Regions from separate parts of the Arthrobacter sp. 754 genome, predicted to be linked through region 2. Evidence: riboswitches for the same ligand, from Rfam matches in the RefSeq annotation. Region 2 holds a riboswitch; each other region holds the start of a gene.
What was found. A riboswitch is a leader RNA that binds a small molecule or an ion and turns the genes downstream of it on or off. The one in region 2 is predicted to bind S-adenosylmethionine.
Positions count from the first base shown of each region.

Region 1 (7,686 bases), on a different contig from region 2:
GTCTTCCCCGACAGCAGGAGCGGCTCCTTCCTGCTCCCGGTCAAGAAGGACATAAGAGCGGCCGCCCAGGTCAGTGCCGGAGACAAAGTGGACGTCCGCCTCACGGCCGCTGGCGATGGATAGGCCGGGTCTCCCGCGCCGGACCATTCCCTTTTGCCGCGCCCGCTGAATAGTATTGGCAGACGGCGCGTCCAGGTACGCATCGATTATCAGGGGGACGATGCATGGAACACCCGACGCGACGCAGCGCGCTGCTGGGATTTGGGCTGGCTGCTGTCAGCGTCGGGGTGGGGACTACGGCCGCAACGGCAGCCCCGCTACCAGCCGTGACACTCGCGCCCGCCTCCGGTTCGTCCGGGAGCAGTGTTGCGCTCAGTGGAACCGGCTTTCCCCGGTCGTCCGCGGGTACTGTCACGGGGGGCTCGGCGCCGGTACCTTTTCAGACCACCAAGACCGGCACCTTCAGCGCGGTGGCCACTGTCGGGGCAACCGCGCAGGGTCCTGTGGCGCTGACGGCGACTGCCGGCAAGACCTCGGTCACCGCAACGTTCACCGTCCTGGCCGGGGTCCCACCTGTCAGTGCAGCGTTCCTTCGTTTCGGCGTCGCCACACCGGGCGGGGCTGCGGCGGACACTGAGCTTGACGCTGTGGCGGGGCTGGTGGGGGAAAGTCCTGGCATCGTCCTGTCCTACAAGGACTTCCGGCAGGCCCCGCCGGTTTCTGAACTGGAATCGGTGGTGCAGCGCGGCGCGATGCCGCTGGTCACCTGGGAACCGTGGATCGCCGGCGCCGGCGTGACCCAGCCCGCCTACGCACTTGCCCGCATCACCGCGGGAGACTTCGACCCGTACATCAGCCAGTGGGCAGGTGCCCTTGCATCATGGGGCAAGCCGCTGATGCTTCGGTTCGCCCACGAAATGAACGGCAACTGGTACCCGTGGGCCGAAGCGGTCAACGGCAACGGTCCCGGGGACTACATCCAGGCATGGCGGCACGTGCACGATCTCGTCAGCGCAGCCGGAGCAACCAACGTCAACTGGGTGTGGGCGCCCAACGGAGGCGGGTCCGTTGATCCGTCCGTGCTGTATCCGGGCGATGCGTACGTGGACACCGTGGGCCTGGACGCCTACAACTGGGGCACCACCCAGGTGTGGAGTTCCTGGCAGCTGCCCGACGCCGTGTTCGGGCCGCACTTGGCCGCGCTCCGGACAATCGCCCCCGGCAAGCAGATCGTCATCACCGAAACGGCGAGCACCGAAACCGGCGGCAGCAAACCGGACTGGAACACCGCGCTGGTCTCCTACCTGAGGGCACAGCCGGACGTCTCCGGTTTTGTCTGGTTCAACCTGAACAAGGAGACCGACTGGCGGATCAACAGCAGTGCCGCGTCGGCATCTGCCCTCTCCTCGGCGCTGGCCGCCCGCCGCTAAGGCGGCGTATCAGATCTGCTTGAGCGCCTGTTCCAGATCGCCGATGAGATCGTCCACGTCCTCCAGGCCAACCGAAAGCCGCACGACGCCGTCGCTAAGCCCGATGGCGGCCCGGCCTTCGGGGCCCATGGCGCGGTGGGTGGTGGTGGCCGGATGGGTGATCAGGGACTTGGCATCGCCCAGGTTGTTGGAGATATCGATGATCCGCAGCCCGTCCAGCAGCGCAAAGGCGGCGTCCTTGCCCGAGCGGCCGCCCGTCGTCGCAAGTTCCAGTGTGAGAACGGTGCCACCGGCCTTCATCTGCTTGGCGGCCAGCTCGTACTGCGGGTGCGACTTCAGCAGGGGGTATTTGACCCAGCTGACGGCGGGCTGCTGTTCGAGCCATTCGGCGAGCCGCAGCGCGGACGCGGACGAGTGGTTCACGCGCAGCGCCATGGTTTCCAGGCCTTTGGTCAGCACCCAGGCGTTGAACGCGGACAGCGCGGGTCCCGTGTGGCGCATCAGCTGCTTGACCGGACCGTCGATGAATTCCCTGGTCCCGAGGATGGCACCGCCCAGCACCCGGCCTTGGCCGTCAATGTGCTTGGTGCCGGAGTAGACAATGACATCCGCGCCGAACTGGCCGCAGCGCTGCAGCAGGGGAGTGGCAAAAACGTTGTCGACGACGACGGTGGCCCCGGCCGCGTGCGCCAGCTCGCTGACCGCGGCAATGTCCACGATTTCCTGCATGGGGTTCGATGGCGATTCGAAGAAAACGGCCGTGGTGGGCTCGGACAGGGCTTCGCGCCACTGGTCCAGGTCAGGGCCGTCCACGAACACCGTCTCCACGCCCCAGCGCGGCAGGATTTCGTTCAGGATCACAAAGCACGAGCCGAACAGTGAGCGGGCGGCAACCACCCGGTCCCCGGCTGCCAGCAGCGCACCCAGGGCTGTGAAGACAGCGGACATGCCGGACGCCGTCGCGAAGCACGCCTCGGTTCCCTCCAGCAGGCGGAGCCGTTCCTGGAAGGTGGCAACGGAGGGGTTGCCGTAGCGGGAGTAGACGAAGCGTTCGTCCTCGCCTGTGAAGGCGCGTTCGGCTGCGGCGGCCGACTCGTAGACGAAGCCCGAGTTCAGGAACACCGGCTCGGTGGTCTCCTGGAAGTTGGTGCGGTCCAGCCCGCCGCGGACGGCCTGGGTGTCAGGGCTCCAGCCGGCGGCATCTTTGTTGAAGGTCACTTATTTGCTTCCGAGGTTGGTGGGCAGGCCGCGGTTCTTCCAGCCGTTGACGGTTCGCTCGCCGTAGCGGTCGGGCTCGCCTTCGAAACCCTCCAGGACATTGAAGGAGGTAAAGCCGGCCTGTGTCGCGGCGATGGCGGCAGCGATGGACCGCTGGCCGGAGCGGCAGAGGAAAATGAGCTCGGTGGTTGGGTCCTCCGGGGCCTGCTGGGTCAGGTCGGTGAGGAAATCCGGGTTGGGGATCCCGCCGGGGAACGTCCACTGGATAAACAGGGGGTCGTTGTCAGTGGCCTTGGTGTCCGGGATGCCGATGTGGGCCCATTCGCCTTCGGTGCGGACGTCCACCAGGATGGCGCCCTGCTCCAGCTTGGCCCAGGCTTCCAGCGGGGTGAGGTCTCCGGCGTAGCTCATGCGTGGCCCTCGCCGTCGAAGTCGAGGTCGTCGCCCGATTCAAGGTCTTCAACAGCGGTGGCGACGGCGGCATCCGCGCTCGCGATCGCCGTCGGGAGGATGAGTGCCTGGGCAACAATCACGCTGCTGCCGTTGAATGTGGCGGCCGGGCTGCCGTGCAGGACGTACCCCTCGGCCAAGGCGGTGGAAATCCGTTCACAGAAAGCCTTGTCGTCCGGCCCCGTGATGAGCCGGTAGGACAATCTTTCTTCGGGGGCAGGTGCGTCGGACACGACGGAACTCCTTCTTTCACGCTTGCAGCTCGAATGGGTCGATATGCCGAGTATTCACCTGAGGCACCCCGCCGCGAAAGGGAGGGTTGCCGACCGGCCAGTCAGGGCTTGGCGCCGGTTCTCATTACTCCCCAAAAACGTAACATCCGGCCCGCCCGGCCGCACCGCCGCCGTCGTCATGTTCCGTAACCAAGCCGGACTTTCGTAACCTGCGCGTGCTTCTCCCCCTCACCATCCGGGCGGGACAATCAGGCCATGGCGGACAGCAGGAACCAAAGGGCGGGGGGAACCCGGGTACGGCGGCTGGCCGCGGCCCTGTGCGGAGCTTCGATCCTAATGGGCGTGGCCGGCTGCCGGGATGTTCCGGGTCCGCCGCCTTGCCTGCCGCCGGCCTACAGCGTCACGCCGTCGGAAGCGCGGCCGGGAGACCAGGTCACGGTCAGCGCGCAGGACACCACGTGCGATGCCCGCTACGGCGCGGACGCCAAGGTCCAGGTGACGGTTCGGGACGCTGCCGGAATCAACGTGCTGGAGGGACTTGCTCCGATGACCGACGACGGCGGTTTCACTTTCGTGTTTACCGTTCCGGCGGGAATGGCCGCCGGGAACGCCGGGGTCACCGCCTACCCCTACGCCTTGGACTGGTGTGACGACACCGGGGTCAACAACAGGGCGGCATCAGGACTGGAGAGCCTGGTCCGGGTCTCCTGCGTGGAGCGCCTGGTGCCAATGGTTATCCTGGCCGGCTGAGGCCGGTCCTCCTGGCGGCTGACGCGGAGGCGGGGGCGCAAGGCAACGCCCGGACAGGCCTGCGGGGACCGATAGAGTTTCCGCAGGTGGCGCCGGCCGCCATCACTGCAAAGCCGTCCCGGGGGAGGGTCCACACCAGCATGCCGAAAGCCACCGCACTCAGGCGCGTGCCGCCGTCGGCCGCACCCGGACTCCGCAGCCCGCTGACGTCAGCACTTCTTGCGGCCCTGCTCCTGCTGGCCACCCTCCTGTCCAGCCTTCTGCCGGCCGGCGCTGCCGCAGCCGCCCAACCCGGACCGGCCCCGGAGGCAGGAAAGCCGCTGCTGGGCGCTGTCCTTGAGTGGGGCCAGGACTCGGCCGGGTCCTTTGCCGAACGGCTGGGGGCCACCCCCGCGGTGTTCGGCCACGACATCTCCATCCCGTTCCGCGACGCAGAGGCCGACAATCTCCGGCAGTTTTTGGACCAGGCGTCAGCCGTTGGCTCCCACGCAATGTTCACCGTCAAGCCCACCGTTCCGCTCGAACAGATCGACGCGGCGGCGGCCCGGGCGTTCGCTGCTGAGGTCGCCAACGTTTCGGCCGGCTTCCAGGGCACGATGCTGGTGCGCTTCGCCCCGGACATGAACGGCAGCTGGGTTGACTGGGGCCAGCAGCCGGCGGCATACCGTGCTGCCTTCCGTGCCGTCGCCGCGGAGTTCAAGGAAACGGACGACGCCGGCACGCTCATGGTCTGGGAACCATACGTTGGGCGGGACTACCCCTTTGAACGGAACCGCAACGCCCCTGCCGCAGGGAGCGAGGGCTTCGCCCTGCTGGACACCAACAGCGACGGTGCGTGGGACGGCACAGACAGTGCGTATGCGCCCTACTATCCCGGAGACAACGCCGTCGAATGGGCGGGGCTTTCGGCTTACCACGACGACACAGCCGGGAAAGCCGCCGTCAACACCGTGCCTGCGTCCGGAGAGTTGGCGTCCATGCTGGCCGGCGCCGGAAACGAGGACTTCTACGCCACCTACGTGGAGCAAGCCGGGAAGCCCTTTCTCCTGCAGACGGCAGCGTTTTACAGCCCCTCGGCCGGCGGGGCTGCGGAGGCCGAGATCAAGGGAGGCTGGTGGGACCAGACGCTTGAAGCTGCCACGTCGGCGCGCTTCAGCAGGACAGCTGCCGTGGTGTGGGACGAGCGGGTCAGCACACGGGACAGCGGTGTTGCCAGTATCGACTGGACCATCACCGGAAATGCTGAGGTGGCGGCGGCCGCGCGTGCCCGGCTCGCGGCATCGCGACTGGTCACCGGCCCCGTTACTGAGCTGGGAACCGGACAGGCGCACTCCCGGGCCAACACCGTGACCGGTGCCGCCGCCTGGAGCGTGGGTGTGGCCCTGCTTGTCCTCCTGGTGGCGCTATGGCAACTCCCGCGAAGAGTCTCTGCGGTGGGTGCGTGGGGCTATGCCGATCCTTCGAAGCGGGATTCCCGGGTGGACCTGCTGCGCGGCCTGGCCATCGTGTTTGTGGTGGTGAACCACCTCGGCATGACGTCCCTCTTCCAGCTGCTGACCCAGGAGGCGGTGGGCTTTGTCTCCGGCGCGGAGCTGTTCGTGCTCTTCTCCGGGCTGGTGGTGGGAATGGTTTACGGGCCGCGGGTCAGGGATGACTTTGGCACCGTGGTGGACCTGACGGCGCGCCGGGCCGGAAAGCTCTATGTCACGGCCCTGGTGGTACTGCTGGGCATCTTCCTGGTATCCCTGGTGCCGGTCTTTCAGACCGCCTCCCTTACCTCTTACACGGACCAGGGGACAGGTGGTGCAGGGCATGGCTCCGCCGGGCGCACTTACGATCTTTATGCCGGCATGGAATCGCTCTTCGAGTTTCCGGTGCCGCCGCAGCTTCTTCCCGCCATCCTGCTGCTGCAGTTCGGGCCGTGGCAGTTCAACGTCATGGGCCTCTACGTCATTCTCCTGCTGGCCAGTCCCCTGATTCTTGCGGCGCTTAACCGCGGCAAAGCCTGGTGGGTGCTGGCGGCCACACTGGGCGTCTACGGGCTAGGGGCGGCCACCCGCTTCCGACTGCTTCCCTCCCAGTTCGAGGATTCTTTTCCGCTGATGGTGTGGCAGGTGCTGTTTGTGATCGGCCTCGTGGCGGGGTTCCACCGGCGGAAGCTCGTGGCCTGGCTCACGGCGAACCCGTGGGCGGTGGCTGCCTGCACTGTGGGCGCAGCCGTTTTCGCGTTCCTGTCCTGGGGCAACCCTTACCTCGCCAACGGCTTCGATGTGCGGTTGGCTGTCATTCCGGACGGTGTTTACCGGAGTATGTACGACTCCTTCTTTGCGCGCACCTACCTGGCCCCCGGACGCCTGCTCAATGTCCTGGTCCTGATAGTGGCCTCCTACGCGTTCCTCACCGCCTACTGGAAACCGGTGGAGCGTGCCCTTGGCTGGTTCCTCATCCCGCTGGGCCGGGCCACGCTCTACGTGTTCGTTATCCACGTGGTCCTCATAGCGGTGATCGCGAATATCCCGGCGTTGGGCCTGGGCGATGTCCTCGTCAACACCGCGGCCTACGTCGTGATCCTGGGCTTGCTCTGGACCATGGTGCGGACGCGTTTCCTGTTCCGGATCATCCCCACCTGACCGCCGCCGAGCTGCCTCAGGCTTTGAGGATGAGGGCTTCGCCCTGGCCGCCGCCGCCGCACAGAGCCACCACGCCGGTCCCGCCGCCGCGCCGTTTCAGCGCGAGTGCCTGGTGCAGCACGAGGCGGGCGCCGGACGCGCCCACAGGGTGGCCCAAGGCGATGGCGCCGCCGTCGGCGTTGATCATCCCGGCGTCGATCCCAAGGTCCTTGGCGGACTGCAGCACCACCGAGGCGAAGGCCTCGTTGACCTCGATGAGGTCCAGGTCATCGACGCTTAGCCCCTCAAGTTTCAGTGCCCGCTCAATGGCCCGGGACGGCTGGGAGTGCAGGGAGCCGTCCGGTCCGGCGGTTTGCCCGTGGCTGCCGATTTCCGCAATCCAGGTGAGGCCGGCTGCCTCTGCCGCAGCCTTGCTGGCAACCACCACGGCAGCGGCACCGTCGGACAGCGGGGACGAGGAACCTGCCGTGATGGTGGCGGACGGGTCCGTGGAGAAGGCGGGCTTCAGCGCCGCCAGGGCCTCAAGGGTAGTGCCGGCGCGGATGCCTTCATCTGCATCGATGACGACGGCGGGCCCGCGGCGTTGCGGCACCTCCACGGGAGCGATCTCCTCGGCCAGGATTCCGGCTTCCCTGGCAGCTTCGGCACGTTGGTGGGAACGGGCCGCCACGGTGTCCTGGTCCTGGCGGCTGATGCCAAGCCGTGTGTTGCCGGCGTCGGTTGCCGAACCCATCAGTTCTCCGGAGACGGGGTCCTGGAGGCCGTCAAAATTCAGCGAGTCCAGCAGCGGGGTATCGCCGATCGCAACGCCGGCCCGCAGCCGGGGCAGCAGGTGAGGGGCGTTGGTCATGGATTCCTGGCCGGCAGCCACGATGAAATCGGCCTCGCCCGCGCGGATCATCCGGGCGGCGTCGATCACGGCTGTCAGGCCGGAGAGGCAAAGCTTATTGATGGTCACAGTGGGCACGTCCCAGC
Region 1 is NZ_JBEPSC010000008.1:74,123-81,808, forward strand. It holds gene ABIA70_RS20050 (DUF1905 domain-containing protein) at 1-123, shown strand, start outside; gene ABIA70_RS20055 (glycoside hydrolase family 26 protein) at 225-1,430, shown strand; gene ABIA70_RS20060 (O-succinylhomoserine sulfhydrylase) at 1,440-2,648, opposite strand; gene ABIA70_RS20065 (rhodanese-like domain-containing protein) at 2,649-3,059, opposite strand; gene ABIA70_RS20070 (DUF1737 domain-containing protein) at 3,056-3,331, opposite strand; SAM riboswitch class IV at 3,345-3,460, opposite strand; gene ABIA70_RS20075 (hypothetical protein) at 3,587-4,081, shown strand; gene opgC (OpgC domain-containing protein) at 4,222-6,711, shown strand; gene ABIA70_RS20085 (acetyl-CoA C-acetyltransferase) at 6,728-7,686, opposite strand, start outside.
Region 1: another riboswitch for S-adenosylmethionine. It lies ahead of ABIA70_RS20070 (DUF1737 domain-containing protein); the one in region 2 lies ahead of ABIA70_RS02065 (aminotransferase class V-fold PLP-dependent enzyme).

Region 2 (7,686 bases):
ACCCAAGCGCACCTGCCGGGTCCGGTAACACCAGGAGGAGCGCCATGGACCAGCTGCGCAAGCCCAGTCCACCCCCGGCGGCCGACGACGGACCGCTGGACTTTTACTCCGAGACGGTCATGCGGGTGGCCGACACCGTCACACCCCACGTTGCGGCCATAGAAATGACCGGAAACCGCCGGAACGGACGCTTCCGCGTCGGCGCCGGCTCTGCTGTCCTCTTCACAGAGGACGGCTACCTTCTGACGAACTCACACGTCGTGGCGGGCACGCACCATGGCCACGCCGCGTTTGCGGACGGCAGCCGGACCGACCTGGAACTGGTAGGGGTGGACCCCTTGTCCGATCTCGCGGTGGTCCGCGGCAAGGCACCGAAGGTGGCCCCGGCACAGTTCGGCGACGCCGAGACGCTCCGCGTGGGCCAACTTGTCATCGCGGTGGGCAACCCCCTGGGGCTGGCAGGATCAGTGACCGCAGGCGTGGTCAGCGGTTTGGGCCGGGCCATTCCAGTATGGTCGGGCGGAAACCGGCGGGTGATCGAGGACGTCATCCAGACCGACGCGGCACTCAATGCCGGCAGTTCCGGTGGTGCCTTGGCCGATGCGCACAGCCGCATCGTGGGAATCAATACGGCGGTGGCCGGCGCCGGGCTGGGCCTGGCCGTACCGATCAACGCCACCACCCGGCGCATCATCTCAGCCCTGCTGAAGGACGGCCGCGTCAGGCGCGCCTATCTAGGTGTTGTCAGCACACCCATCCGCCTCAATGCCAGTGCCGTGATCAGGACGGGCCAGCGGGACGGGCTTAGGGTGGTGGAGGTTCTGGCTGGTTCCCCGGCCGACCACGCAGGCCTGCAGGCGGGGGACATCATCATGACAGCCGGAAGCCGCCCCGTCAGCAACGCGGAAAGCCTGCAGAAGCTGCTGTTCGCCGATGCAATCGGCCAGCACCTGCAGATCAGCGTCCTGAGGGACGGCAAGGAACTGAATCTGGCGGCCGTCCCGGAAGAGATGGCTGAGAACGGCGGGTAAAGCTACCGGCGCTTCTTCAGGTGGGCTACAGGGTCCTGCGCACCTTCGGGGCTCTTGGCCTTCTTCTCGGCGCGTTTTTCCTTGATGGTCTTAACCGGCTTCTTCGACAGGTTCTGGTGGGGTGTCTTGTCAGGCATGGCGTGCTCCTTACAGCAGGGGGACGGGCTGCGTCCCTCTTCGTAAAATACGCCTTTTTGTGCCCGAATGTAATGCCCTGAACGGGTACGGAATCAGCCCTGGATCAGTCCGGAACCGGGACGTCCGCGATGCCCACAAAACGGGTGCCGACGCCGTCGAACTCGCTCCTGATAAAGCCTTGCCGCACCTGCGGAACTTCACCGGGCGCATGGTGCCCGCAGATCACATACGTGAATTCCGGCCACCACTTTTTAGGGCGGGCCGCTTCTTCGTAGCCGCAGACGGCACATTCCAGGTGGACCCAGACCGGGCGCTTGCCCGTCCGGTTCGCCCGTGACTGGGTCAGCCAGGCCGGGGGATTGTCCAGGATTTCGCCCAGCTCGGCTTCGGTCAGGCGTTTGGGGATGCCATGGCGCTGCGCCATTTCCATCGGTACATCAAGGGCAATTGCCGCGTCGCGTCTGCTAATCATCACAGTCAACGATACGGGACCGCGCCAAACCAGCTAAGCGGTAAACGAACGACGACGGCGGCACCGCGCCTGGGGGAATTTTCAGCTAGGAAGCGATGGCGATGCCCAGGGCCGCAGCCGCGAAACCGGCGGCCAGGTTGGCGCCCACGTTGAGGGCCGCTGCGCCGAACCGCGACTCGCTCAGAAGCCGGACCGTCGCCGTCGTCCAAGAGCTGAAGGTGGTCAGCCCGCCGGCGAGCCCGGTGGCGACGGCCAGCTGCCATGCAGTGTCCAAACCGAGCCGCCCGGTAATACCGATGGACAGTCCGATGATGAGGCACCCGCCGACATTGACGATCAGCGTGGCCCACGGCCAGTGCCGGGGCCTACCAGCGGAGTCGACGGCGGCGCGGCGTCCCGCCCGGTGGGCGAACCAGCTGTCGACGGCGAAGCGCAACAGGGCGCCGGCCATCCCGAATACTCCCACGAGGACAGCAGTCATCATGAGACCACCGTCAGCCGGTCAGCCACCAGCCGCCCCGTCCGCCAGCCGCCAGCCGCGGCACCCAGACCGAGCAGAAGGGACAGCGCGAGGTAGGAGATCCACACGGGATGCCCGCCCGCCCGGGCCAACTGGTCCACGGAGAACACCACCGCAGAGAACGTGGTGAACGAGCCCAGCAGGCCCGGCCCCAGGCCCGCGCGAAGCCAGAAAGCCGTGGCCGGCCTGGCGATCCAGAGCGTTGTGAGAACGGCCAGCACGAAACTCCCCGTCACGTTGATGCCCAGCGTGGTCCAAGGGACCTGGCCGGCTGATTCAGGGAAAACCAGTCCCAGGCCGTAGCGGAGTTCCGTGCCGGCAAATCCACCCAAAGCAACTGCCAGCCATGCCCGCCAGTCAGGCATTCCGGCGATTCTCATGAGGCAGGTACAAGGACACAGCCCGCGTGGGCGTGGTCACTGTGAACCCACAGCGCCGCCGTCACTTCATCCGCCAGATCGTAATCCCGGCTCCTGCCGGCGTGGCGGATCCGCACCATCAGGGCGCCGCCAAACGGCCTGCGCCCCAGGACCTCCACCTCGGCGTCGAGGTCTATTTCCTCCGCCGCCAGGTATCGCAGCAGGTCCGGATTCTCGTCGCTGATGCGCGTGATCCTGCCAGTGTGGCCCTCATCGAGTTCAGCCAACAGGTGGGCGGGAGGCAACAGCACCGTGCCGTCTGCCGAGGGGATGGGGTCGCCATGCGGGTCCCGCTGCGGGTTGCCCAGCTTGGTGGCCATCCGCTCAATGAACGTGTCAGACACCGCATGCTCGAGCAGTTCGGCTTCATCATGGACTTCGTCCCAGCTGTAACCGAGCTCCTGCACAAGGTAGGTTTCGATCAGGCGGTGGCGGCGCACCATGGAAAGCGCAAGCCGAACGCCGGCAGGTGTCAGGGTGATGGCGCTGTATGGTTTATGGTCCACCAGCCCCTGGTCCTTGAGCTTGCGCACCATTTCCGAGACCGATGAGTTCGCAACGCCCAGGCGCTGTGCCAACTGCGAGGACGTGATGGGTTTGGCCTGCCACTCCGTAAAGCCGTATATGACCTTGACGTAGTCCTCGATGGAGGAGGAGGGCGCGCTGGTCTTCACCCCCCAAGCCTACCTGCTGGCGGGCATCACACCCTGGCTGCCCGCCATGTCAGGGTCAGATACGGCAGGCTGATGTCTTCGTCGGCATCGTGTCCCAGATGTTCGTGGAGATACCAGTCGAGGTTGGCCAAGACCTTGCCGCGGATTGCCTCCGTGGCACGCAGGTAATAGCTGCGGGACATCGTCAGCTCCATGATGTCCGCAGTGCTCAGGCTGTCCTCCCACCGGGTGACATGACTCTCGAGGCCTTCAAACCCGGGCCCCACTACCGGCCGGAAACCAGGCTTGTACACATCGCCTGCGTGCATGATGCGGGATAGCCGGTGAACCCAGGGAATGGACGTGTCGAGCTGGTTCCAGATCAGCCCCAGCGTTCCACCGGGCCGAAGGATCCGTGCCAGTTCCGTGCTAGCGGGCAGCGGATCGCACCAGTGCCACGCCTGCGCAACGCTGACGACGTCGAACGCAGAGTCCGGGAGCCCTGTCGCCTCTGCTGTCCCTTGGATTATGGACACCTCAGGGTATTGGGCGCGCAGCTGTTCAAGCATGTCCCCGGAGGGGTCCACCGCTGAGACCGTGAGGCCGCGTTCCAGCAGGAGGGCGGTGAACTTGCCCGTGCCGGCGCCGACGTCCACGGCGTCCCTGGCCCCGGCCGGGATCAGCCAGTCCGCTGATTCGCCGGGGTAGCCGGGGCGTACCCGCTGGTAGTGTTCCCCGCCAGCCTCGAAGCTCTGGCCGAGCTCCCGGCGGCGGCTGTGGTCAAGCCTGGGGCCACCCCGTGCCACGTGCGGCCTCCTTCAACTGATGCCCATGGGTATCCTTCGAATTTACCGCATGGGACCGCAGCCGCCTGATCGTGGCCTGCTGATCAGGAAAGCTCAGTCATCAAGGCACGGTGCCGCACCGGCGGTGCCGGGTGTGTTCGGCGCCCACTCCGGGTACGTGCGGGTGTCGTTGGCCGGAACCCAGCGACCTGAATCCACCACGTAATCCCAACCGAGGCCCGTGCTTCGGAGCTGCTCAATGCCGGCCAGCAGTCGCTGTGCGTCCTCAAGCCGGGACCCCACTCCAAAGCTCGCCCGCAGCGATCCCGAGGGAAGTCCGAGGCGCTTCAGCAGCGGGTGCGCGCAGAAGCGGCCATCCCGGAGGCCGACGCCGTGCTCGGCCGAAAGATAGGCAGCCACCAGTCCCGCATCGTAGCCGGCAACTGAGAAGTTCACGACGCCGATGGTGCCGGTTTCGGCGTCCGTGTCTGAGAAGATCTGGTGGACAGTGACGCCGTCGATTTTCTGCAGTCCTTCCACCAGGAAAGCCCTGATGGCTGATTCGTGGGCGTGCCAGCGTTCCTGATCCAGTGATGCGAGCACCTGGGTAGCGCGGGCCAGCGTGGCCGCACCCAGGACGTTGGGGGAGCCGCCCTCGTGCCGGGCGGGGCCCGTGGCCCAGCTGACGCCGTCGAGCCGTGCCTCACGGACGGCGCCGCCGCCGGCGAGGTGGGGCTTGCCGGCGTCGAGCCAGTCCGTCCGGCCCACCAGCACACCGGCGCCGAACGGGGCATAGAGCTTGTGGCCGGAGAAGACCACGTAGTCGATACTGTCAGCGGTGATGTTGATCCGGCGGTGCGGAGCGAGCTGGGCGGCGTCCACCACAATCCGGGCCCCGAACTCGTGGGCCAAGGTGGCCAGGGTTCTGATGGGGAGAATTTCGCCGGTGACATTGGATGCGCCCGTGACGGCGAGGAGGCTGACGCTTCCCTGCTCAAATTCGGCACGGAGCGCCGCGATGGTCCCCGCGATCGTGTCGGCGGCGACGACGCTGCGGTGCGGGACACCCTGCCACGGCAGGAGGTTGGCGTGGTGTTCGATGTCGAGGTAAAGCACATCGCCGGTTGGCCGTCCATCCGTCAGCGGAAGGCAGCCGGCCAGCAGGTTCAGCGAGTCCGTGGTGTTCCGGGTGAAGATCACGGAGTCGTCCGGGCGGCCGCCCACAAAGCTACGCACGACGTTCCGGGAGTTCTCGTAGACCGAGGTGCTGATCTGCGAGGCATAGCCGGCGCCGCGGTGGACGCTGGCGTAGAACGGCAGGATCTCGTTCAGGTAGGCGGACACCACGGAGAGGGCCGGTGCCGATGCGCCGTAATCCAGGTTGGCGTAACGGATGTGGCCGCCCTGGATCAGCGGCGCCTGGATTTCAGCGCCGGTGACGGCGGACAGGGGGCGCCCGGCGATGGCGAACGGATCGCCGAAAGCGGAGTTGGGTGTGCGAACAGGGGAAACGGCATGGGGGGAGACAGTGGCAGTTGTCACGGAGACCTCACTTTGAAAGGACGCCCGGTGGCCGGGAATCCGCGCTTGCCGGGTCCGTTCCGGACCGGCCTGGTCGTCACCCGGGGCACCCCACCGCGAATGGAGGGTTGCCGGCCAGCAAACCGGGGTTTAGCGCTGGCACTCGTGACCTGTTAAGAGCGTAGGACATCTCCTCGGCCGGGAAAAAGCCCGGACGAATGTTAAGGGCTTTGTTACGCGCATTTGGGTGGTCCCTGCTTTGTCCGAAGATACGACGGCGGACGCCCCCTTGAGGAGGCGCCCGCCGTCGAATGTTCGGAAAAAGGCTCCTGAACCGGACTAGAGGAGATCGTCCAGATCCGGATTCAACCGCTTGAGGACCTCGGAGTGCAGGATGGAGTTCGTGGCCAGGGCGTTGCCGCCGAACGGCCCGTCCACGCCTTCGAGCGAGGTGAAGCGGCCGCCGGCTTCCACCACAATGGGGACCAGCGCAGCCATGTCGTACAGGTTCAGCTCAGGCTCGCAGGCGATGTCCACGGAACCTTCGGCCACCATGCAGTAGGACCAGAAATCGCCGAACGCGCGCGTGCGCCAGACGTCCTCGGTCAGGCCCAGGAAGTCATCGAGGTTGCCGCGCTGCTTCCAGCCGCCCAGGCTCGAATAGGAGAGTGAGGCATCTGACAGCTTGGAGACGTCCGAGACACGGAGCCGGGTGGCGGCCGCGAGCGACCGGCCCATGTAGGCACCGGCGCCTTTGGCCGCCCACCAGCGCTTCCCCAAGGCGGGTGCACTGACCACTCCCACCACCGGTTCGCCTTCGTCTACGAGGGCGATCAGCGTTGCCCAGACCGGAACGCCCCGGACAAAGTTCTTGGTGCCGTCAATCGGATCAATGATCCAGCGTCGGGACCCGTGACCGGAGCTGCCGAATTCCTCCCCGAGCACGGCGTCGCGGGGACGCGAGCGGGAGAGCTGGCCGCGGATGGCTTCCTCGGCGGCTTTGTCCGCGTCGGTGACCGGCGTCAGATCAGGCTTGGTCTCGATGTGCAGGTCCTGTGCCTTGAAGCGGCTCATGGTCTGGTCATCCACGGAATCGGCCAGCACATGGGCCAGGCGCAGGTCATCGTTGTAGCTCGAAGCGGGTTGGATCATGGTTACAAACTACCGTCTTCCGGCTGCTGAGCCGGGGAGGTGGGCGTCCAGCAGCTAGCTGATGCTGCCCAGTTCCTTGGTTTCCTGGCCTTCCAGCCGCGGATCTGCGCCCAGCAGCCGCCTCAGCGATGCGAGCCGGGCCGGTCCGGTTGGGCCCGCGTTGCCGGCGGCCACCCACGCGTCCACTCCGCAGTTGACGGCGGCGGCGTTGTGCTTGCAGCCGCGTTCGCAGGCATCAGTGCCCGGCTCCAGGTCCGGGAAAGACCGCAGGATCCGGTCCGGGTCCACGTGGGCCAGGCCAAACGAGCGGATGCCAGGGGTGTCGATGATCCAGCTGCCCGCCGGGGCGTCGGTCAGTTTCAGGGCCAGGGCCGACGACGACGTGTGGCGGCCGCGGCCCGTCACCGCATTCACGCCGCCAGTGGCACGTTCCGCTCCCGTGAGCGCGTTGACCATGGTGGACTTGCCAACGCCGGAGTGGCCCAGCATCACCGTTACTTTCCCGTCCAGGTGCGCCCGGAGCTGCTCCACCGCATCGCTGTCCAGCCGCGCGGAGAGGCCGTCGTCCGAGCGGGCGTCGATGCCCGAAGCTGCGGAGTCTGCCGTCCGGCTGATGATGACCGGAAAGTCCAGGTGCTCGTAATTCGACAACAGTTCAGCAGGGTCCTTGACGTCCGCCTTGGTGACGAGCAGCAGCGGCTCAATGCCGGCGTCGTACGCGGCCACGAGGGCGCGGTCAATAAAGCCTGTGCGTGGCTCGGGATTGGCGGCGGCCACCACCACCACCAACTGATCAGCGTTGGCCACCACGGCACGCTCAATCGGGTCCGTGTCATCCGCGCTGCGGCGAAGCAGGGTCCGGCGGTCCTGGATCCTGACCAGGCGGGCCAGCGTGTCCGGTTCGCCGGAGACGTCCCCTACGAGGGAGACGAAGTCGCCGGCCACCACGGGGGAACGCCGCAGTTCGCGGGCCCGCGCGGCAATGATGACCCGTT
Region 2 is NZ_JBEPSC010000001.1:426,983-434,668, reverse strand. It holds gene ABIA70_RS02100 (S1C family serine protease) at 45-1,031, shown strand; gene ABIA70_RS02095 (hypothetical protein) at 1,034-1,168, opposite strand; gene ABIA70_RS02090 (hypothetical protein) at 1,273-1,641, opposite strand; gene ABIA70_RS02085 (fluoride efflux transporter FluC) at 1,727-2,122, opposite strand; gene ABIA70_RS02080 (fluoride efflux transporter FluC) at 2,122-2,526, opposite strand; gene ABIA70_RS02075 (metal-dependent transcriptional regulator) at 2,538-3,254, opposite strand; gene ABIA70_RS02070 (class I SAM-dependent methyltransferase) at 3,281-4,039, opposite strand; gene ABIA70_RS02065 (aminotransferase class V-fold PLP-dependent enzyme) at 4,133-5,560, opposite strand; SAM riboswitch class IV at 5,597-5,710, opposite strand; gene hisN (histidinol-phosphatase) at 5,879-6,691, opposite strand; gene rsgA (ribosome small subunit-dependent GTPase A) at 6,746-7,686, opposite strand, start outside.

Region 3 (7,686 bases), on a different contig from region 2:
GCTGCTGGACATCGTTGCCTTCGTCGGCTTCAGCCTCTTCGGCAAGGCGGTGGGCCTGGGCTGAGCAGGGCGCAGGGCCCGCTTAAGGAAATTCGGCCGCCATCGGTAGGTGACATCATTGGCACCCGCTGATGGCGGCCGAAGGTTTTCCGGATCACACAGGACTGGTCTCAGATCGTGACTGCCCCGGTGGCGGTTTCGAACGTTACAGACAGGATGCCCGGGGTGCCATGCGGGGCAACCCATTCAACGGCCACGTCCTCAAGGGGCTTCTCCACGGGCTCGCCCAGCCATTCCGTCACGCGCTCGGCGGAGCCGGCGATGGTCAGGCAGCTCATCTTGACGTTGCTCTCGTAGGCGTTCGAGGGGTGCAGGGCGGGGTCGCCCTCCCACTTGAGCATGTAGGGCACCTGCGGATCCGCGATCAGGCCCAGGATGCCGATCTGCTTCCAGACGAGCTCACGGCCGTCCGGGAACTTGCGGTTGCCGTTGACGGCGGCGCGGCCGAGGCGGTCTTCGAACGGGGCGAGGTCGTCCACTTCGACGCACCAGCCCATCCAGCCGCCACCGGCTTCGGACCGCGCCCGGACAGCCTGGCCGAAAGGAGCCTTGTCGGACGCGGGGTGGTTCAGGACCTCCACAACTTCAAGATATTTGTGGCCGGCCAGGGGAATAATCATGTTCCGGGTCCCGAAGCGCGGGTGCACTCCGCCCTTCACGGCTTCGACGCCGAGGGCGGACGAAATACGTTCGGTGGTGGCAACGAGGCCATCTTGTTCACAGGCGTAAGAGACGTGATCCATGCGCATGCCCTCATCTTGGCACTTTGTGATGAGGCTCTCAGCTAAGGGTACCCTTACTTGGTTTTGGGCCCTTCCTGGGCCACCATTTCCCCTCCTTCGGCCACGACGGGCAGCAGTGACCATGTTCGTCACAATGCTGTTCCCGGCCCGCAGCCCGTTCCTACACTGAACCGAAGGTGATGAGCGCCAGTACCACGTCAAAGGAGCCGTAAATGTCCCAGGGTTGGTCTTTCGAAACACGCCAGATCCACGCCGGCCAGGAACCTGACACCGCCACCGGTGCGCGGGCGCTGCCCATCTACCAGACGACGTCGTTCGTCTTCCCCAGCGCGGAAAGCGCTGCGAACCGCTTCGCGCTCGCGGAACTGGCACCCATCTATACCCGGATCGGCAACCCCACGCAGGACGCCGTCGAACAGCGGATCGCCAGCCTGGAAGGCGGTCTGGCCGCGCTGCTGCTGAGTTCGGGACAGGCAGCGGAAACCTTCGCCATCCTGAACGTTGCCGAAGCCGGTGACCATATTGTGGCGAGCCCCAGCCTGTACGGCGGCACGTACAACCTGCTGGCGCACACGCTGAAGAAATTCGGCATCTCCGTCACGTTCGTCGACGATCCTGACAACCTGGGCCAGTGGCGGGAAGCCGTCCAGCCGAACACCAAGCTGTTCTTCGGCGAGGTGGTGTCCAATCCCCGCCAGGACGTCCTGGACCTTGAGGGCATCTCCGCGGTGGCGCATGACGCCGGAGTCCCGCTGATCGTGGACAACACCCTGTCCACGCCGTACCTGATCCGGCCCATCGAATGGGGTGCGGACATTGTGGTGCATTCCGCCACCAAGTACCTCGGCGGACACGGCGCCGCGATTGCCGGCGTGATCGTGGATTCGGGCAACTTCGATTTCGGCAAGGACCCGGAGCGGTTCCCCGGGTTCAACACCCCGGACCCCACCTACAACGGCATGGTCTATGCCCGCGACCTGGGCGCAGGCGGTGCCCTCGGCGCCAACCTTTCCTACATCCTGAAGGCCCGCGTCCAGCTGCTCCGGGACCTCGGCTCGGCAGTGTCCCCCTTCAACGCCTTCCTGATCGCCCAGGGCATCGAAACCCTCAGCCTTCGGGTGGAGCGGCACGTCGCCAACGCCACCACTGTGGCGCAGTGGCTCGAGGCAAGGGACGACGTCGAATCCGTCGCCTATGCCGGTCTGCCCTCCAGCCCCTGGTACGGGCGCGGCCGGAAGTACGGGCCCAAGGGAACCGGGGCTGTGGTTTCCTTCACCGTCGCCGGGGGAGCCGAAGCGGGCAAGCGGTTCGTGGACGCCCTGGAGCTCCACTCCCATGTGGCCAACATCGGCGACGTACGCTCTCTGGTCATCCACCCGGCCTCCACCACGCACAGCCAGCTCTCGCCCGAACAGCAGGCCATAGCGGGGGTGGCCCCCGGACTCGTCCGCCTCTCCGTCGGCATCGAGCACATCGATGACATCCTCGCCGACCTCGAAGCCGGCTTCCGTGCGGCCAAAAGCGCGGCGGAAGCAGCCGCGGCGGCAGGTGAGGAGCGGCAGTAGGCATCCGCTGAAGTCACAACCTGTCACAGGCTTAGCGCCAAGCGCCGGCTGTTTCGTACACTCGAAGCAGGTCATGAGTGCCAGCGACAGCCCCGGCTTGCTGGCCGGCAACCCTCCTCCGCGGCGGGGTGCCCCGGGTGAGGACCTGGCCTGCCGGTCAATTGACGGCGGGCAAGCGCGTAGAAAAGGTCCTGCCATGACGATCACGATTTCCCGAACCGCCGCCCCAGGACACGGGGTTGTCCGCTATGCCACCATCGGCGGCCTGCAGCTGGAAGCCGGCGGTTACCTTCCCGACGTCACCCTGGCCTACGAAACCTGGGGCACGTTGAATGCCGACGGATCGAACGCCGTCCTCATCGAGCACGCCCTGACCGGAAGCACCCATGTGACCCGTGGGGACAGCGACGAGGAAGGCTGGTGGGAACAGCTCGCCGGACCCGGCGCGCCGGTGGACACTGACCGGTTCTTTGTGGTCTCCATCAACATCCTCGGCGGATGTTACGGCTCCACCGGACCGTCCTCCGAAGCTCCCGACGGGAAGCCGTGGGGGTCCCGGTTCCCGTTGGTAACACTGCGCGACACCACGGCGGCTGAGGCCCGGCTGGCCGATGCCCTGGGCATCCACAGCTGGTTTGCCGTACTGGGCGGCTCCATGGGCGGGGCGCGCGCCCTGGAATGGGCCGTGACCTACCCTGAGCGTGTGCAGCGCTGCGCCGTCATCTCTGTCGGCGCCGCCAGCACGGCCGAACAGATCGCGTTCGCCCAGGCCCAGACCCTGGCCATCCGCCAGGACGTCAACTTCAATGACGGCGACTATTACGGTGGCCCGCTCCCCGAGGATGGCCTGGCACTGGCGCGGCGCATCGCGCACATCACGTACCGCTCGGCCGCTGAATTCGATGGCCGGTTCGGACGCTCGGCACAGATCGCCGAATCGCCGCTGCAGGCCGAGGCACTGGGGGCGCGCGGCCGTTACCAGGTTGAAAGCTACCTGGACCACCAGGGCAGGAAACTCGTCCGGCGGTTCGACGCCAACAGCTACATCGCCATCACAGACGCTTTGATGAGCCACGATATCTGCCGCGGGCGGGGATCCCTCCACGAGGCGCTCGGGCGCGCCACGGCCAGGTTCTTCGTCGCCGCAGTGGACAGTGACCGGCTCTATTTCCCGTCCCAGTCCCGTGAACTGGCGGATGCCCTGCCTGGCGACGTGGACGTGCACGTGATCGAGGCCCCCATCGGCCATGACGGCTTCCTCACCGAAATCGGCCAGCTCAGCGACCCCCTCCGGCGGCACCTCGCCGGCTGACGAACCGGCCAGGCCCAGGGCGCCTGTGCATTTTTGCAGATAGGGCCTGCATTTTTCGGGGTTGATGTTAAGTCCTGCGCGGAACATACTCTTGGGACCCGGCGATCCGTGGCGCCCGTCATCACGGCCGCCAAAGGCAGGTCCCAGTGGTGTCGATGGCGACGCCGAAGGAGAGTTCAAATGAGCATGGAAAACTCCGCCGGAAGGCGCGTAGTCGAACCCGATGTCAAGGCTTCAGGCCTGAGAAAAGTCGTCACGGCCTCCATGGCCGGCACCGTCGTTGAATGGTACGAATTTTTCCTCTATGCCTCGGCAGCCACCCTGGTGTTCGGCAAAATGTTCTTCCCCAACTCAGGGACAGAGCTGGACGGCATCATCGCCGCGTTCGTCACCTACGCCGTGGGCTTCGTCGCCCGGCCCATCGGCGGCATAGTGTTCGGCCATTTCGGTGACAAGTTCGGCCGCAAGCAGCTCCTCCAGCTGAGCATCATCCTGGTGGGGGTCTCCACCTTCCTCATGGGCTGCCTGCCCAGCTTCGCCCAGATCGGCTACTGGGCTCCGGCCCTCCTGGTGTTCCTCCGCTTTGTCCAGGGCTTCGCGGTCGGCGGCGAGTGGGGCGGAGCCGTCCTGCTCGTGGCGGAACACAGCCCGAACAGGTCGCGCGGGTTCTGGTCCAGCTGGCCGCAGTCCGCCGTTCCGATGGGTAACCTGCTGGCCACCGGTGTGCTGTTCACCCTTTCCTCCACGCTTTCCCAGGAAGCCTTCCTCGGCTGGGGCTGGCGGGTGGCGTTCTGGCTCTCGGCCGTCATCGTCGTCATCGGCTACTACATCCGAACCAAAGTCCAGGATGCCCCCATCTTCCTGGAGGCCCGCAAAGAAGTCACCGTCGAGAAGAAGGGCTATGGTGTCGCTGAAGTCTTCCGCCGCTACCCGCGGGGTGTCTTTACGGCCATGGGGCTGCGCTTTGCCGAGAACATCCTCTACTACCTGGTGGTGACGTTCTCCATCACCTACCTGAAAGTCGTCGTACAGACCGATACCTCCCGGATCCTGCTCCTTCTGCTGGTGGCACACTTCATCCACTTCTGCGCAGTCCCGCTCGTTGGAAAAATGTCGGATGCCTTTGGCCGGCGGCCGGTGTACATGGCAGGGGCGGTCCTGGGCGGGACGTGGGGTTTCTTCGCCTTCCCCATGATGGACACCGCAAACGACATGATCATCCTCGCCGCGATCACCATCGGGCTGCTCTTCCACGCACTGATGTATGCAGGCCAGCCCTCGATCATGGCAGAGATGTTCCCCACCCGGATGCGCTACTCAGGCGTTTCCCTTGGCTACCAGGTGACGTCCATAGTTGCCGGGTCGCTGGCACCGATCATTGCCAGCTCCCTGCTGAGCAGTTTCAAATCCTCCACCCCGGTGGCGTTGTACCTCCTGGGAGCATGCGTCGTCACGGCAGTCTCTGTGTTCTTCCTCAAGGAAACCCGCGGCATTTCACTGCACGACGTCGATGCCGCTGACGCCCAGGGCACGGCAGACCTGCTGGCAGCCGAGAAGAAGTAGCGCATGCGAGCAGCGGTCCTCTATTCCACGGTGCCGTCCGGCACCAGCTACAGCGAAGCCAGGCCGCTGGTGGTGGAGACCCTGGACCGGCCCGCACCCCGGGCCGGCGAGGTGGGCGTGGCCATCACTTATTCCAGCCTGTGCCATTCGGACTTGTCGGTGGTGGACGGTTCCAGGGTCAGGCCGCTGCCGATGGCACTGGGCCATGAAGCGGTGGGCCGCGTCGAAACCCTGGGCGAGGGCGTCCGGGATGTCCAGGTGGGGGACCACGTAGTGCTGGTCTTCGTCCCCAGCTGCGGCACGTGCCGCGCCTGCACCGCCGGCCGGCCTGCGCTTTGCCACCGGGCCGCCGAGGTCAATGGCTCCGGTGACCTGCTCCACGGGGAGGCTTTGCTCCGGACCCGGAGGGGGGAGCGGATCAACCATCACCTGGGCGTCTCGGCCTTCGCCGATTACGCCGTCGTGGCCCGTGAATCCGTCGTGGTGATTGACGACGACGTCCCGGACACCGTTGCGGCGATGTTCGGCTGCGCCGTCCTCACCGGAATGGGCGCTGTGCTCAATACGGCGGCTGTGAAGGCCGGCCAGTCCGTCGCCGTGTTCGGCCTCGGCGCGGTGGGGCTTTCCTCGGTCATGGCTGCTGCGCTCGCCGGTGCCTCCTCAGTGATCGCCATTGATCCCAATACCGGCAAACACCAGCTGGCGTTGGACTGCGGCGCCACCGCTGTCGGTACGCCCGAGGACGCCGAACGGCTGATCGCCGAAGCCACCGGCGACGGGGTGGACTGTGCCGTCGAAGCCGTCGGTTCGGCCCGGGTGATCGCTTCGTGCCTGGAACGCGTGACACGCGGCGGTGCAGTTGTTTCCGTTGGTCTTCCTCACCCGTCGGCTGAACTGACAGTACCCGCGTTGCAGTTCGCCGGCGCGGGCAAGCGACTCCTGGGTTCCTACATGGGGGACGCCGTGCCTGAGCGGGACATACCCCTTTACGTGCAGCACTGGCGCGAGGGGCGGCTGCCGGTTGAGCTGCTGCACACGGATACCAGGCCGCTGGAGGAGATCAACGAGGGACTGGACGCCCTCAGCACGGGCAAAGTTGTCCGGCGGCTGTTCCAGGCCTGAGAGCCGGCGCCCGGGCCAGTCCGCCCGGTCCAACGTCAAGCACGTAAAGTCCCGGCGCACGTGCCGGGCACAAAGCAAAGGAGCTTACAGATGGCTGTAGTCGGTTGGATCGGTCTGGGGAACATGGGCGGTTTTATGTCCGCAAACCTGGCGAAGGCGGGCCACGATGTCCACGGCTTTGACCTCAACGAAGCAGCTGTTGCGGCCGCGGAGGCCAACGGGGTGAAGCCGGCGAAAAGCATCGCGGAGGCAGTGCAGGGTGCGGACGTTGTCTTCACCATGCTGCCGAAGGGGGAGCACGCCAAGGCCGTCTACCTGGGCGGTGACGGCGTACTTGCACATGCCGACAAGCGCACCCTCCTGGTGGACTCCTCCACCATCGACATCGCTTCAGCAAAGGAACTGCACGACGCCGCCGCTGCCGCCGGCTTCCGCTTTGTGGACGCCCCTGTCTCGGGTGGAATGAGTGGGGCCGAGGCCGGAACGCTCACCTTTATGGTGGGCGGCGAGGACAGCGCCGTAGCGGACGCCACAGCCTACATCGGGCCGATGGCCGCCAACATCATCCCTACCGGCGGTGCCACCACCGGCCAGGCCGCCAAGATCTGCAACAACCTCATGCTTTTCATCAACCTGGCCTCCACCGCCGAAGGCGCCGTGCTGGCGGACCGGCTGGGTCTGGACAAGCAGGTGTTCTGGGACATCGCCTCTGTCTCCTCGGGGGACAGTTGGGCCCTGCGCACCTGGTACCCGGTGCCCGGGGTGGTTCCCACTGCAGCATCCAACAACGGCTTCGCCCCCACCTTCACCACAGAGCTGGCCAACAAAGACATTGGCCTGGCGATCAGCGCCGCCGAGGAAACCGGTACCCCGCTCGAAATCGGCCGCCACGTCCAGCAGCTCTTCCAGAGGCTCATCGACGCCGGTGAGTCCGGCAAGGACTGCTCCATGATCATCAAGCTCGTGGACGGTTCGCTGGACCCCACAAACCGGGACTGAGCAGGCTCTACCCGTCCATGATTTCGGAGCGGCGCTTCATGTACTCATCCACCGGCATCTCGCCATTGCTGTACTGCTGGTCGAGTTCGGCGAGCTTCCGCGCACGGAAGCCCAGCGGTGCCGACGGCGGCGGGGGAGTAACAGGGGCGGCGGGAGGCTGCGGCGCTTCAGCGGGCTGCCCGGGCGCCGGCTGCCCGTAGGGCTGCTGGCCGTAAGGCGGGAACTGCTGGTTCATGGGCGGAACCGGCTGCATGGGCGGAAGCGGCTCGGCCGGCGGAAGCGGCTGGGGCCCGTTGATCTGGCGGAATCCGCCGCCCATGTA
Region 3 is NZ_JBEPSC010000002.1:700,601-708,286, forward strand. It holds gene ABIA70_RS08590 (CPBP family intramembrane glutamic endopeptidase) at 1-64, shown strand, start outside; gene ABIA70_RS08595 (VOC family protein) at 171-809, opposite strand; gene ABIA70_RS08600 (bifunctional o-acetylhomoserine/o-acetylserine sulfhydrylase) at 1,016-2,368, shown strand; SAM riboswitch class IV at 2,438-2,552, shown strand; gene metX (homoserine O-acetyltransferase MetX) at 2,565-3,680, shown strand; gene ABIA70_RS08610 (MFS transporter) at 3,861-5,243, shown strand; gene ABIA70_RS08615 (zinc-dependent alcohol dehydrogenase family protein) at 5,247-6,365, shown strand; gene mmsB (3-hydroxyisobutyrate dehydrogenase) at 6,426-7,364, shown strand; gene ABIA70_RS08625 (hypothetical protein) at 7,372-7,686, opposite strand, start outside.
Region 3: another riboswitch for S-adenosylmethionine. It lies ahead of metX (homoserine O-acetyltransferase MetX); the one in region 2 lies ahead of ABIA70_RS02065 (aminotransferase class V-fold PLP-dependent enzyme).

Region 4 (7,686 bases), on a different contig from region 2:
GCACCTTGCCAACGTGGGTGATTCCCGAACTTTGGTGATCCACCCCGGATCCACCACGCACCAGCAGCTGAGCCCCGAGCAGCTTGAGTCCGCCGGGGTCCCCGAGGACCTGGTCCGCATCTCCGTGGGGCTTGAGGACATCGAGGACATCCTGTGGGATCTTGACCAGGCCCTGACCGAGGCCGCGGCGACCGGCACGGCCACCGCCGCGGGCGGCACGGCCACCGAACCCGCGGATTCCTGCACGATTGGAGCGAGCGCATGAGCACCACCGAACGCACCTGGACCGGACCGTCCGCGCCGGATCGCCTGAACCTGCTGCGGCAGGCCAAGTCGATCGCAATCGTGGGCGCCTCGGACAAACCGTCGCGGGCGAGCTACTTTGTGGCGACGTACCTGCAGTCCTCTACGAGCTACAAGGTCTATTTCGTGAACCCCGTAGTGAAGGAAATCCTTGGCCAGCCCACGTACGCGACCCTCGCGGACCTTCCGGAGAGCCCGGACATCGTGGATGTGTTCCGCAAGCACGATGATCTCCCGGGTGTCCTGGCCGAGACCATTGCCGCCGGTGCCAAGACGCTGTGGCTGCAGCTGGGATCGTGGCATGAGGAAGTGGCCGCGGACGCTGAAGCTGCCGGGCTCAACGTGGTGATGGACCGCTGTGTGAAGATCGAGCATGCCCGGTTCCATGGCGGCCTGCACCTGGCCGGCTTCGATACCGGCGTGATCTCCTCGAAGCGGCAACTGCTTTCCTGACAGAAGTTTCCCCGCTGACCACGTTCCCGGCGCACGTTCGCGCCCGGTGCGTTGTCAGCGGCTGAACTTGTTCAGCCAGATCTGGCCGGCGTCAGCTTTTCCGGCCGCGGTTTTTCCAGTTGTGGCAAGCAAGGTGGCAGCTTCCTCCACGGTAGAGGTGACGGGGCCGGACTTCCCTGCCTTGCCCTGACCGGCGGCAGCGTCAGAACCGGCTTTGCCTCCCGGTTCCCCGCCTTCCCCGGACTCTGCATCCTTCGCAGCAGTACCGCCCCCGTTGCCGCCCGCCGCATTGCCGGCTGAGCCGCCGTCGTTCGCTTTCGACGAGGAGCCGTCCGCTCCATTTCCTTTTCCGGCGGAACCGGAGTTGCCCTGCTGCCCCGTCCCGGCCTGGGACGCCCCGGCTCCCGGGTTCCCGGGCTGGGCGGCTCCAAGGCCGGAAGTGCCTGGCTGTTCCGCAGCGCCGTCCCCGACTGCCTGATCGCCATTTGTCTGGTCCCCGGGAGCCTGCAACTCCACAGGGAGGCCGGCGTCCGCCGGAACGGCAAGCGGAGCTGCCGCAATGGTCCAGGCGGGGCTCCAGTCAGCCAGCATCTGCTGGACGGAGCTGTTCGTGGACCCGTCCGGAACGGACCCGCTGGCAGCCACTCCGGTGACGCCCAATCCCATCCCGGCGATCACGGCAAGTCCCACCACGGAGCTCCGGTGGCGCCGGAGCAGGCGACGGTGGCCCAGCTCGTGGGCCGGGCCGGACAGGAGCATGGCTGCCAGTTCAGCACCGGGCTCGGGGACCGGCAGGGAGCGGAGGGAACCCAGTGAGAGCAGCGCGGCGCGAAGCCTGGCATCGGTCTCGCCGGCGTCGATCAGCATGTCGTCCACGGTCCGGACAAGGGAACGGGTAAGCAGCGGGCTGGGGGGCGAAGTCATGGCACCACATATTCCTTTACAGCGGACTCCTCGCGGAGTTTGACCAGGGCGCGGCGCTGCAGCTGCTTTACAGCACCGGTACTCTTCCCCATGACGTCCGCGACCTGTTCGACGGTCAGGCCGCCGACAAGGCGCAGGGACAAAACTTCCCGCTGATCGTCCGGCAACCCGTTGAGCAGGTCCAGGACCTCCTGCGGGGAAACCCGTTGGAGGACCTCAGCCTCAGCCGACGTGTCCTCACGCTGGTCCAGGTCCGGTTCGAACGAGAGCTCAACAGGCGTGCGGCGCTGCCGCCGGTGATCATCAACCATGCGGGCGTGGGCCACGGAAAAGACAAATGTGCGCAGCCCGGAAACCCCACCGGTGACCGTCTCAAGCCGCGGCAGGACGGCGAGGAAGACTTCCTGCATTACCGCCTCCGGATCTTCTACTCCGCGGGCTGTGAGGTAGCCCAGGACCTGTGACGCGTAGGTTCGGTACACGATGGTGAACAGCTCCGGATCGCGCGCGCGTACACGCAAAACGTCATCTGTCAGAGCATCGGTCACGGGACGCAGGGCTTTCGGTGAGGGGGACGGGGCTTGCCCCGCCAACTTTACCCTCCGGTAACCCTGCTGCAGGCCGCCACACGTGGCGGCCGGGGGACAAAAAGGCCGGCCTGGAACATGATGGGGGACAAGTTCCAGACCGGCTCTTCATAGGGGTAATCGCTGGCAAGGGCCGAAGGGTTACGCCGGGTCACAAAAAACTTTGAAATTCTTTTTTGGGCCTCAGGCGGGAGCCTGTGCTGCTCCGATCCAGCGCGGTGCAGGGGCCAGCCGCCGCGGCGCCTTGGCATGGTCGAAGGGGCGGAGCCTGGTCACCGGAACCCGCTGCTCGTCGCAGTTCGGCTGGACCGCAGCGGGAGCGTTTACCAGCTCCGGCTGGGCCGCGGCTCCGGAGGAAGGGGCCGGGCGTGAAAGGTCCGTGACCAGCCCCGTCCCGGCGCACTCCCGCACGGCCGCGATCCCGGCTGCCACCGCCGGCTTGTCAGCGAACGCCTCCGACACAGCCATCACGGTTCCGTCCGGCCCCATCAGCCTGAACCTGAACAGCGAATCGGCGTCCACAAAAACTTCAAACATCCCGGCCATGGCAAATCCTTCCGGTCTGCGGGGCCACCTTCCGGCGACGTCTTCGCCTCCGGCTTGCGTGGACGCGTTGCTGCGTCCGTCTCCCGCGGGTCTGGTCGAACGATCTGTTGATCAGTTCAGCGTGTGATTAAGAGTCTGGCCGCCGCTCCGGGAGCCTCACAAGACCGGCCGGGTAAACCCTGTGTAAATTGCGTACCACCGCCCGCAGACCCCGCCCTTGCCCGCCCAGGCCTGATCGGCAGAGCTGAGGCCGCCCTGGGACCCGCGACTTAACCAACGACGCCGGCGGGCCACCCTTTCAGGTGACCCGCCGGCGTCGTACGTGTGTGGACTTTAGTCCTTGATGAGGTCGTTGACCACGATGGTCTGGTCGCGGTCCGGACCGACGCCGATCGCGGAGAACCGCGTACCGGAAAGCTTCTCCAGGGCAAGCACGTAGTTCCGCGCGTTCTCCGGAAGGTCCTCCAGGGTGCGGGCGCCGGTGATGTCCTCTTTCCAGCCCTCGAAATACTCGAAGATGGGCACGGCGTGGTGGAATTCGGTCTGCGTCATGGGCATTTCGTCGTGCCGGACGCCGTCGACGTCGTAGGCAACGCACACCGGGATCTGCTCGATCCCGGTCAGGACGTCCAGCTTGGTGACGAAGTAGTCCGTGAAGCCGTTGACGCGGGAAGCGTGGCGGGCCAGGACGGCGTCGTACCAGCCGCAGCGGCGCGGGCGGCCGGTGTTGACGCCGAACTCACCGCCGGTCTTCTGCAGGTACATGCCCATCTCGTCGAACAGTTCCGTGGGGAACGGTCCGGCACCGACGCGGGTGGTGTAGGCCTTGATGATGCCGATCGAGCGGGAGATGCGGGTAGGGCCGATGCCCGAACCCACTGACGCGCCGCCCGCCGTCGGGTTCGAGGACGTGACAAACGGGTACGTCCCGTGGTCCACGTCCAGGAAGGTGGCCTGGCCGCCCTCCATGAGCACCACCTTGCCCTCGTCCAGCGCCTTGTTCAGGACAAAGGTGCTGTCGATGACCAGCGGGCGCAGGCGCTCGGCGAAGGAGAGGAAGTAGCTGACGATCTCCTCCACCTCGATGTCCCGGCGGTTGTAGACCTTGACCAGGAGTTCGTTCTTCTGGCGCAGCGAGCCTTCCACCTTCTGGCGGAGGATGGATTCGTCAAAGACGTCCTGGACGCGGATGCCCAGGCGGGCCACCTTGTCCATGTAGGCCGGGCCGATGCCGCGGCCGGTGGTGCCGATGGCGCGGCTGCCGAGGAAGCGCTCCGTGACCTTGTCCAGCACCTGGTGGTAAGGCGCCACCAGGTGGGCGTTGGCGGAAACACGCAGTTTGGACGTGTCCGCACCCCTGGCCTCCAGGCCATCGATTTCCTCGAACAGGGCCTCGAGGTTCACCACGCAGCCGTTTCCGATGATGGGAACCGCGTTGGGGCTGAGGATGCCGGCCGGAAGGAGCTTGAGCTCATACTTCTCACCGCCTACGACGACGGTATGCCCGGCATTGTTGCCGCCATTGGGCTTAACGACGTAGTCGACACGGCCACCCAAGAGGTCTGTGGCCTTGCCTTTTCCTTCGTCGCCCCACTGGGCTCCTACGATCACGATTGCTGGCATGGGATCCTCCCCCATTCGTTCGGGCCGCACTCCGGGTGCCCCATCCGCTTATTCGCGGGAGGGTCATCAAAGGCCGGCGCCGTTCATGAGAATGCCCCGAAGGCAACAGCCTGGCGGGAACGGTTAGGACGCCCTGCCACGCAAGAGTTCGGGGCTCTTACCACCCAAGTTTAGCCGACGCCGGGGTTTCTCCACTCGTTCGGCCTGGCGGGGTTCACACACGAAACAATCCGGCCCGGACTTGCCCGGGCCCTGCAGATGCCATTAAGTGAGAGTACCCATCCGGAGCGGCCGAGAGACCTGGATCGTTGACGCCGCAGCAACCGCGTTTGAGCAGGACAAACCTGCCGGCGCAGGTGCTACTGCCAGGACCGATGGAAAGGAAAATTCCCCATGTCGCTTAACACTGACCACATCCAGGTTACCCACGCAGGTTCCCTGCCCCGCACGCCGGAGCTGATCGCCGCCAACGCCGCGAAGGAGACCGAAGGCATTACCCCGGAATTCCTCGAACTGCTCGAGTCCTCGGTGGTGGACGTCGTCCAGCGGCAGAAAGACGTGGGGGTGGACATTCCCAACGACGGCGAATACGGGCACACCATGTCCACTTCAGTCGACTACGGCGCCTGGTGGAACTACTCGTTCGCGCGGCTCGGCGGCCTGGAACCCACAGATGTGGACCGGTGGAAGGACGCCACCGTGCACCGCTCGTCGCCGGGGCACATTGTGCTGACCTCGTTCCCGGACCGCCGCGATCGGCTGGCTTTCAACGACGCCTACACCGATCCATCCTCGGGCATCCTGGCGCACCGCAAGAGCGTTTCCCAGCCGAAGATCACCGGGCCCCTGACCTACACCGGCCAGGACCTGGTGAACTCCGATGTCACCAACCTGAAAAAAGGACTTGCCGCCGCAAGCCTCACCCAGGGTTTTGTGGCCTCCCTGTCCCCCGGCTCCTGTGCCCGCGTGGCCAACGAGTACTACAAGTCCGATGAGGAGCTGCTCTACGCCTGCGCTGACGTGATGCGGGAGGAATACAAGGCCATTATCGACGCCGGCCTGACAGTCCAGCTCGACGATCCTTCCCTCGCGGAAAGCTGGGACCAGATCAACCCGGAACCCACCCTGGAGGACTACCTCAAGTTCATCCAGCTGCGGGTCGAGGCCACCAACTGGGCCCTGCGTGACCTGCCCCAGGAACAGATCCGCCTCCACGTCTGCTGGGGTTCCTGGCACGGCCCGCACACCACGGACATCCCGTTCGGGGACATCGTCGGCTCGGTGCTGCAGGTCAACGCCGGTGCGTACTCCTTTGAGGCCGGCAACGTCCGCCACGAGCACGAATGGCGGGTCTGGGAGGAGACCAAGCTGCCCGAGGGCAAGGTCATCATCCCCGGCGTCGTGTCACATGCCACCAACGTGGTGGAGCACCCGGACCTCGTCGCGGACCGGATTGTCCGTTTCGCCGAGCTGGTGGGCAGGGAGCATGTCATCGCCTCCACCGACTGCGGCCTGGGCGGGCGCGTCCACCCGCAGATTGCGTGGGCCAAGCTGGAGGCGTTGGGCGAGGGCGCCCGCCGCGCCACCAAGCGTCTCTGGTAGTTTTTTCGATCCAGCTGCAGGGTCCGTCCTGTGCCTTCCGTCACGGGAAGGCCCGGGACGGGCCCTGCATTTTGCGGGGCTTGCTAAACTGATAGAGACCGACCAGGAATCGGTCCACAACACATTTCAAACCACCCCGGACTTGGCGTGCCCACCACGCGCCCATTTTCCGGATTGGCAGCAGCACCGATCCCCGCAGGAGACATTGCCCTTCATGACAGCCCTGGCACCCGAATCATTCCGCGAACAGCTCCTGAACCGCCGTTACGATCCAAATGTTGCCGCAGTCAACGAGCTGTGCGATTCACTGCAGAGCGTCAAGCCGCACACCCAGGTCCCCTACGTTGACCCGATGCACGACGTCGACGAGTGCCGCATCATCAGCCTTTTCTCCAACATCGGCGAGGCGGACCCGTCCGGCTTCATCACTGCGGGAGACGACGACGCCACCACCCGCATGCTCGGCATCCAGTGGAAGCTGGGCCTGCGCCCTGAGTGTGTGATGCCGTGGAACGTCCACCCCTGGCACACCGACGGAGAGCCCAACGGCAAGTTCACCCCGGACCAGATTGCCTCCGGCCTCAAGCCCCTGCTCAAGTTCCTTGCCCTGGTGCCGCGCGCCTCGGTGATCGTTGCCCATGGCACCGAAGCCAACCGCCTGGCCAACCTGCTCCTGAAGACCGAAGTGCCCATGATCTGGCGCCGCGGCCTGAAGACCTACAAGGTCCGCAGCCTCAGCGGCCGCGCCTTCGCCGGAACCCCCGCCCGGCAGGAGCAGTACCTCGAGGAAATGCGAGTCGCCTACGCCGACGCCATGGCCCGCACGGGACTGACGAAGGCCAGCTAGTCCCCACCCGCTCCTTCGCTTAACGACGGCGGCCGGTCACACCCTTCCACAAAAAGGTGACCGGCCGCCGTCGTACTTTAACAAGCAACGCGGGGTCACTTTCTCGCCCAAAAACGGTGGTTTATTGGGCGGAAAGTGACCCCGCGTTGGCTTGGGTGGTGCTTGTCAGGCTGCCGCCTCGATGGCCGCTTTTGCCGCCGGGTCCGAATCGTTCAGGAACTTCTCGATCCGCTCCGGCTCTTCCGCTTCACCGATAGCCGAAGAGGCCCGGCCCAGCGAATACAGCGCACGCAGGAAGCCGCGGTTGGGCTCGTGCTCCCACGGGATGGGACCGGTGCCGCGCCAGCCGTTGCGGCGCAGCGAGTCCAGGCCGCGGTGGTAGCCGACGCGGGAGTAGGCGTAGGAATCGATGACGCGGCCCTCGGCCCACGCCTCTTCCGCCAGCACGGCCCACAGGAGAGAGGACGTCGGGTTTTTGGCCACGAGATCCAGGGCCTCCTGGCCCGCTTCCAGCTGCTGGTAGACCTCGGTCTCGGCAGGCAGGAGCGTGGGCTCAGGGCCCATCAGGTTTCTGCGGAACTCGTCGGACATTCCTAGAACGTCTTTCCGGCCGAACCGAGCTGCTTGGTCGCTTCAACGACGCGGGCGGCCAGGCCGGCTTCGGCCGAGGCGCCCCAGACGCGCGGGTCGTAGAGCTTCTTGTTGCCCACTTCGCCGTCGACCTTGAGCACGCCGTCGTAGTTCTTGAACATGTGGTCCACCACGGGACGCGTGTAGGCGTACTGGGTGTCGGTGTCGATG
Region 4 is NZ_JBEPSC010000004.1:193,276-200,961, forward strand. It holds gene ABIA70_RS12980 (O-acetylhomoserine aminocarboxypropyltransferase/cysteine synthase family protein) at 1-265, shown strand, start outside; gene ABIA70_RS12985 (CoA-binding protein) at 262-756, shown strand; gene ABIA70_RS12990 (hypothetical protein) at 811-1,680, opposite strand; gene ABIA70_RS12995 (RNA polymerase sigma factor) at 1,677-2,228, opposite strand; gene ABIA70_RS13000 (YegP family protein) at 2,451-2,813, opposite strand; gene ABIA70_RS13005 (adenylosuccinate synthase) at 3,147-4,436, opposite strand; SAM riboswitch class I at 4,712-4,817, shown strand; gene ABIA70_RS13010 (cobalamin-independent methionine synthase II family protein) at 4,830-6,038, shown strand; gene ABIA70_RS13015 (uracil-DNA glycosylase family protein) at 6,253-6,885, shown strand; gene ABIA70_RS13020 (DUF3151 domain-containing protein) at 7,051-7,476, opposite strand; gene fbaA (class II fructose-bisphosphate aldolase) at 7,479-7,686, opposite strand, start outside.
Region 4: another riboswitch for S-adenosylmethionine. It lies ahead of ABIA70_RS13010 (cobalamin-independent methionine synthase II family protein); the one in region 2 lies ahead of ABIA70_RS02065 (aminotransferase class V-fold PLP-dependent enzyme).